2 regions of the Arthrobacter sp. S2(2024) genome follow, and region 2 is predicted to be linked to the other one. Evidence: predicted binding sites of a transcription regulator. Region 2 holds the regulator's gene; the other holds the start of a gene.
The links. The regulator Rex, encoded in region 2, represses fermentation and respiration genes when NADH is low (regulators of the CRP and FNR family bind a similar motif). The targets are predictions, from matches to a motif close to CTTGTGAANNNNTTCACAAG.
Positions count from the first base shown of each region.

Region 1 (3,407 bases), on a different contig from region 2:
AACCCAGCGCGGGACCCTGGGTGGAGCCGATCGTGGAGAGGGGCAGCCCGGTGATATCGGCGTAGATCTGCATCAATAGCGTGTTTTTCAGCAGCCCTCCGGCCACGATGAATTCCTTCACCGGCACCCCCGCGTCCCGGAAGGCATCCACAATGGTGCGGGTGCCGAAGGCCGTGGCCTCCAGCAGCGCCCGGTAGATGTCTTCCGGGCGGGTTGCCAGGGTCTGGCCCACGATCACTCCGGAGAGTTCGTGGTCCACCAGGACGGACCGGTTTCCCGAGTGCCAGTCCAGGGCAATGAGTCCGTGTTCACCGATCTCCTGGGTGGAGGCGAGTTCGGTGAGGTATTCGTGGATGCCCAGGCCCGCGGCTTCGGCAGCTGCATGATATTCGGGCGGCACGCCGTACTTGGTGAACCAGCCGAAGATGTCGCCCACCCCGGACTGGCCGGCCTCGTAACCCCAGAGTCCGTCCACGATCCCGCCGTCGACCACTCCGCACATGCCCGGCACCTCACGAAGCTCGGAGCCGTTCATGACGTGGCACGTGGAGGTGCCCATGATCGCGACGAGCTGTCCCGGTTCCACGGCCCGGGCGGCGGGCGCGGTGACGTGGGCGTCAACATTCCCGACCGCGACGGCGATCCCGGCCGGGAGGCCGGTCCAGCCGGCGGCTTCGGCAGTCAGGTAACCCGCGGCGTCGCCCAGGCGGCCGATGGTGTGGGCCAGTTTGGTGTCGACGAAGTCCTTGAAGCCCGGGTTCAGGGCGGCCAGGAATTCCCCGGACGGGTAGGCGCCGTCCTGGTAGATGCCCTTGTACCCTGCGGTGCAGGCATTCCGCACGTAGTTCCCGCACAGTTGCCAGACGATCCAGTCGGCGGCTTCCACCCAGTGGTCCATCGCCGCATACGCGCCCGGGTCCTCCTCCAGGAGCTGGAGTCCCTTGGCGAACTCCCATTCCGAGGAAATGAGCCCGCCGTAGCGCGGCAGCCAGGCCTCGCCCCGCTCGGCGGCGAGTGCATTGATGCGGTCCGCCTGCTCCTGGGCCGCATGGTGGCGCCACAACTTCACATACGCATGCGGCCTGCGGGCGAAGCCGGGCAACTCGTTCAGTGGAGTGCCGTCAGCCTTCACCGGCACCATCGTGCACGCCGTGAAGTCCGTGGCAATCCCGACGACGGCGGCCGGATCGATCCCGGCGTCGCGCACCGCTGCGGGGACCGCGTGGCGCAACACGTCGCGGTAGTCTTGCGGCACCTGCAGCGCCCATTCGCCGGGAAGGCGGACAGCCGGGCCAGCAGGCTCGCCGGCCAGATCGGCCGGCAAGGCCTCCGTGATGACCGCGTGCGGGTACTCAAACACTCCGCTTCCCAGTTCCTTGCCATCCCTGACCCGCACCACCACGGCCCTGCCGGAAAGCGTGCCGTAGTCCACGCCGATGACGTAATGTTCGTTGCCGTCCGCTGTGACGTCCATGAAGTCCTCCAATAAGCCAGCCCGCAGCCTTGCGGATTGGTTCCATTGTGAGCGCTAACAAAATTCACGTCAAGCCGCCCTTCCCACATGAACATGAATACGATCAGGCGGGAGACGACGTACTTTGGCGCACCACCAACTCTGGCTCCACCACCGTGGCGCCGACGCTTTCCCCGCCCTCGATACCGCTCAGCATGAGGTCCATGCAGCGCCGCCCGAGTTCTTCGAAGTCCTGGCGTACCGTGGTCAAAGGCGGCGTGAAATAGCCTGATTCGGGCTGGTCGTCGAAACCCACCACCGAAACATCCTCGGGCACCCGGACACCTGCCTCGTTGAACGCACGCAGCAGGCCCAGGGCCATCTGGTCATTTCCCACAAAAAGCGCCGTGGCGGTCCTTTCACCGGCAAGCTTCCTGCCAATGTCATAACCGCTGCCGGCGCTCCAGTCCCCCACCACCAGCAAATCGTCCTGAAGGCCAGCCGCCTGCAAGGCCTCGCTCCACCCTTCGGCCCGGGCGACGCCGTCGATCCAGTCCTGCGGGCCGGCCACGTGCCCGATCCGTCGGTGCCCCTGCTCCACCAGATGCCTCACGGCCAATTCCGCGCCGCGCTTCTGGTCCACCATGGCTCCGCCGACCGACGCGTCGCCCAGCGACCCCACGGCCACTACGGGAACCCCGGCCTTCACTTCCGCCAACGCCAGCAGGGTGTCCGAATGGGGAACGATCACAACGATTCCGTCCACGGACTGGTCCAGGAAATGCCGGACCGCATCAAGGATCGCCTCCCGGTTGACCGTCCTCAAGGCTGCGATGCTGACGAAATAGCCGGCATCCCTCGCAGCCTGCTCGACGCCCAGCAGGGTGTTCGCCGGGCCGTACTGCGCCAGCTCGCTCGCCAGGACGCCGATGGTCTGGGAACGGCGGGTCACGAGGCTCCGCGCAGCAGTATTGCGCCGGTATCCCAGCTCGGCGATGGCGGCCTCGACACGCTCCCGGGTGCCCTTGCTGACGTTGGGGTGGTCGTTGATCACCCGTGAAACGGTCTGGTGCGAGACTCCCGCCAATTCCGCTACGTCTTCAAGCCGTGGTAAGCGCCCGCTGCTTTTTGTCATGGAGCTATTCTGCGTGACCTGGAGGCCAAGCGACGAACAGGACCGCAGCGAGTCCACGCTGAGCTACCGGCCAGTACAAGACCACGGGCATGCCGGGGATAGACTCGATTCAAGCCCAACAACCACCATTTGAGGAGCCCCATGCGCGCCACCATCATCCACGGTCCCGGCGACATCCGCGTTGAAGACCGTAACTACCCGACGGTCCAGCTGCCCACCGACGTCGTCGTCAAAGTGACTGCCTCCTGCGTCTGCGGATCGGACCTTTGGCCCTACCGCGGCGTAAAGCCCACCCACCAGCCTTCGGCCATCGGACATGAATTCATCGGCACGGTGGAAAGCATTGGCGACGACGTCACCACCCTGGCGCCCGGCGATTTCGTGATAGCTCCGTTCGTGGTCAGCTGCGGGGCCTGCCCGCAATGCTTGAACGGCGTCACAGTTGCCTGCGATCATTTGGCAGGTTGGGGCGGCAAGGATGACAGCGGTCACGCGATCGACGGCGGCCAAGGCCAGGCCGTGCGCGTGCCGCTCGCCGAGTCCACGCTCGTCAAGGTTCCCGGCATCACGGAACCCGACGGCGCCCTCCGCGCGAGCTTGCTGACGCTCTCGGATGTGATGGCCACCGGCCACCACGCCGCCCTCGCGGCGAAGGTCGGCCCCGGCAGGACCGTCGTCGTCGTCGGCGACGGCGCAGTCGGGCTCTGCGGCGTGCTCGCAGCAAAGCGGCTCGGAGCAGAACGAATCATCGCGATGTCGCGGCATGCCTACCGCCAGGCTATTGCCCTCGAATTCGGCGCAACAGACATCGTCGCTGAA
Region 1 is NZ_JAYKZI010000003.1:429,695-433,101, forward strand. It holds gene araB (ribulokinase) at 1-1,474, opposite strand, end outside; gene VLA65_RS08540 (LacI family DNA-binding transcriptional regulator) at 1,578-2,588, opposite strand; gene VLA65_RS08545 (zinc-dependent alcohol dehydrogenase family protein) at 2,730-3,407, shown strand, end outside.
Region 1: the regulator Rex is predicted to act here: its motif matches at 1,519-1,538, upstream of araB (ribulokinase).

Region 2 (3,407 bases):
TCCCCGAAGATGCCGTGAGCCAGTACCTCAAGGGCGCGGTCGTCGACGGACACTCAGAGACGGCCTGAGCCCCGCTTGGTCCCCTCAAGGGCCAGCGGTCATTGGGTGCCCCCGATAAGCGGTACCCTGTTAAGGAACGTTTTACGTCATTGTAAGAATCTGTCAGTTGTAAAGTCTGTTGCTCAGTTCAAGGACCTCACCCAGCAGACAGAATCTCAATCTAGTTTGGTAAGGAACTTACGTGGGTTCAGTTATTAAGAAGCGCCGCAAGCGTATGGCCAAGAAGAAGCACCGCAAACTGCTTCGCAAGACCCGCCACCAGCGTCGCAATAAGAAGTAGAGATACTTCCTACAGCGTGAATGCCCGTTGCCTCTCAAGGCGGCGGGCATTTTTGCGTCCGTCCCCGATGACGCTCGCTCACATATGAGCGCTTTTCCCCGGACCCTCGCTCACGTATGTCGGCCGTTTCGACAACGCTCGCTCACGTATGTGGGTACATGCCGGAACTGCGGTCGTCACATCATGTGAGCGAGGGTTGCCGGGGAGGCGGGTATATGTGAGCGAGGGTTGCCGGGGAGGCGGGTACATGTGAGCGAGGGTTGCCGGGGAGGCGGGTATATGTGAGCGAGGGTTGCCGGGGTTAGGCCCTCGGGCTGCGGAACTTGGAGAAGCCCCGCCACAAGCCGTAGACGGCGCCTCCGACGGTCGCGGCCTTGAGGCCGAGCGTGGCTGCCCGGCGGCCGGAACGGAAGTCGTAAACAGGCCAGTTGTTCTCCCGCGCGTGGCGGCGAAGCCCGGCGTCGGGATTGATGCACACGGGGTGGCCCACCAACGTGAGCAGCGGGATATCGTTATGCGAATCGCTGTACGCCCAGCAGCGCTTCAGGTCCAGGCCTTCTTCGTCCGCTACGCGCTGCACGGCCACGGCCTTGGCTGGCCCGTGGAGGATCTCGCCCACCAACCGGCCGGTGTAAGCGCCATCTTCAACCTCGCCCACGGTACCCAGGGCGCCGGTCAGGCCGAGCCGCGTGGAAATGACGGTGGCAACTTCGATGGGCGTGGCGGTCACGAGCCAGACCTTCCGGCCAACACGCAGGTGCTGTTCCGCCAGGGCCTTGGTACCGGGCCAGATCCGCGACTCGATCATCTCGTCGTAGACCTCTTCGCCCAGCTCCTTGATATCGGACACCTTGATACCGGCCGCGAGGATCAGCGCGGAATCCCGGACGGAATGGACGTCCTCCATCTTTTCGCCCCGGAGCACGAACTTGAACTGCTTCCAGGCAAAGCCCGCGGCTTGGGAGAGCGTGAAGGCCCTGCGTTCATACATCTTCCGGGCAACGTGGAAGAGGCTGGCACCCTTCATGAGGGTGTTGTCGACGTCGAAGAATGCGGCTTCGCCGTGTTGCTGCGTTGCAGCCGGCGCGGTGGCCACAACGGCGTTCTTCTCGACGGGCATGCCTCGAGTCTAGTCAATCGTCCGGCCCCCTGCCGTTCGCGACTGCCGTGACGACGCTGAAGCGATACCGTTGAACCATGCCAAATCCCGACGTCGTACTCCTCACCAAAGCTGACTGCCACCTTTGCGCCGCGGCGCGGGACGCCGTTGAACGCGTGACCTCAAGCCTTGGGCTCACGTGGACCGAACAGTCAATCGACACTGACCCGGCACTGCGCGAGCGCTACGCCGAGGAGATCCCGGTGGTATTCGTGGACGGAATCCAGCGGGATTTCTGGAAAATCGATGAGGCACGATTGGTGCGGGTCCTGAAGAAGGCCATCGCCGCCTGAACATGCGTGCAGAGCTTTGTTGGCAATAGAGTGGGAAAACAAAGCGACGCAATGGAGAAGAACGTGACTGCGCTGGAACCGTCCGCCGAGGCTGTACCCGGGGACAAGGAGTCTGCCGCGAAGCAGATACCGCCCGCGGCTGTGGCCCGGATGACGCTTTACCTGCGCGCTCTGAACTCCCTGCTCGGTGAAGGCGTGGAACGGGTTTCCTCCGAGGCGTTGGCTGAGGCGTCCGGAGTCAGTTCGTCCACCTTGCGCAAAGACCTCTCCTACGTCGGCTCCTACGGAACGCGTGGCGTCGGGTACGAGGTCCAATACCTGAGCCGGCACATCGCGGCGGCGCTCGGCCTGACCCACGACTGGAAAGTGGCCATTGTGGGCGCCGGCAACCTGGGCAAGGCCTTGGCACGGTACGGCGGCTTCGAGTCGCGCGGTTTCGACGTGGTGGCGATCCTCGACGCCGATCCCATGATTATCGGGAATGAGGTCGGCTGGCTGCGGGTCAGCGACGCCGCCAATCTTGAAACGGTCCTTCAGCGGACCGGAACCAACATGGTTGTCCTGGCCCTCCCGGCCGCGGTGGCACAAGGCGTCTGCGACCGCGTGATCAGCGCGGGTATCCGCAGCATCCTCAGCTTTGCCCCGGTGCTGCTGCAAGTTCCTCCGTACGTGAATCTGCGCAAAGTGGACATGGCCACCGAGCTCCAGATCCTGGCGTATCACGCACAACGGGCACAGACCCCGGGCCAGGCCATTTAGGCCGGACCGGGTCTGCACCCGTTGTTTTGGTTTTAGCGTCTAGCGCCTAGCGGCCGTACGGCGCCTGGCCGTAAGGGTTCGCGAACGGCTGGGCTTTCCGGAAGTACGGCGCCGAGGCCGGCAAATAGAGCATCACGATCGCGGCGATGCCCAAGAGGATGGTGATGGTGCCCATGCCGATCTGGGTCAGGCCCAGCAGGGAAATTCCAGCGAAGACCGTGCCCAGGATGCGGGCCCAGTTCTTCCCCTTCCGGACATTGAACGCAACCAATGCGTAGAGCCCGGCAAAGATCACCGAGAAGATAACCAGGAACGTGATCGCAATGCCGATGAAGGTGCTTGTGTCTATGCCTGAAGCGTTGCTTCCTTGCGCCGACAGGGCCTGGTTGAACATGTTCTTGCCTGCCGGCGAGTTCAGCGTAGCGATAGTGAAGGGAATGCCGATCAAGGTCAGTACCCCTGCGGCAATCATCAGCCAGAAGGAGATGTTGACCAACTGCGGGACTCCGGACGTCGCAGCGGGCTGCTGGCTCGGCCAAGTGACGGGGCCGCCCTGCCCGTACTGCGGGACGGAAGGCTGCCCGTACTGCGGCTGCTGCCCGTACTGGGGAGCCTGTTGTCCATACTGGGGTGCGGACGGCTGCCCGTACTGGGGAGCCTGTTGCCCGTACTGGGGTGCGGACGGCTGCTGGGGCGCCTGCTGGCCGTACTGCGGAGCCGAAGGCTGCCCGAACTGAGGAGCTTGTTGGCCGTATTGCGGCGGCTGACCCTGCTGGGGTGTCTGCTGGCCGTATTTCGGCTCCTCAGGGGTGGGATTCTCGCCCGGAGTGGACGGCGGGTACGGAGGGGTGCTCAT
Region 2 is NZ_JAYKZI010000005.1:11,931-15,337, forward strand. It holds gene VLA65_RS12230 (helix-turn-helix domain-containing protein) at 1-68, shown strand, start outside; gene VLA65_RS12235 (30S ribosomal protein bS22) at 242-340, shown strand; gene VLA65_RS12240 (HAD family hydrolase) at 642-1,460, opposite strand; gene VLA65_RS12245 (glutaredoxin family protein) at 1,538-1,792, shown strand; gene VLA65_RS12250 (redox-sensing transcriptional repressor Rex) at 1,844-2,551, shown strand; gene VLA65_RS12255 (hypothetical protein) at 2,598-3,407, opposite strand.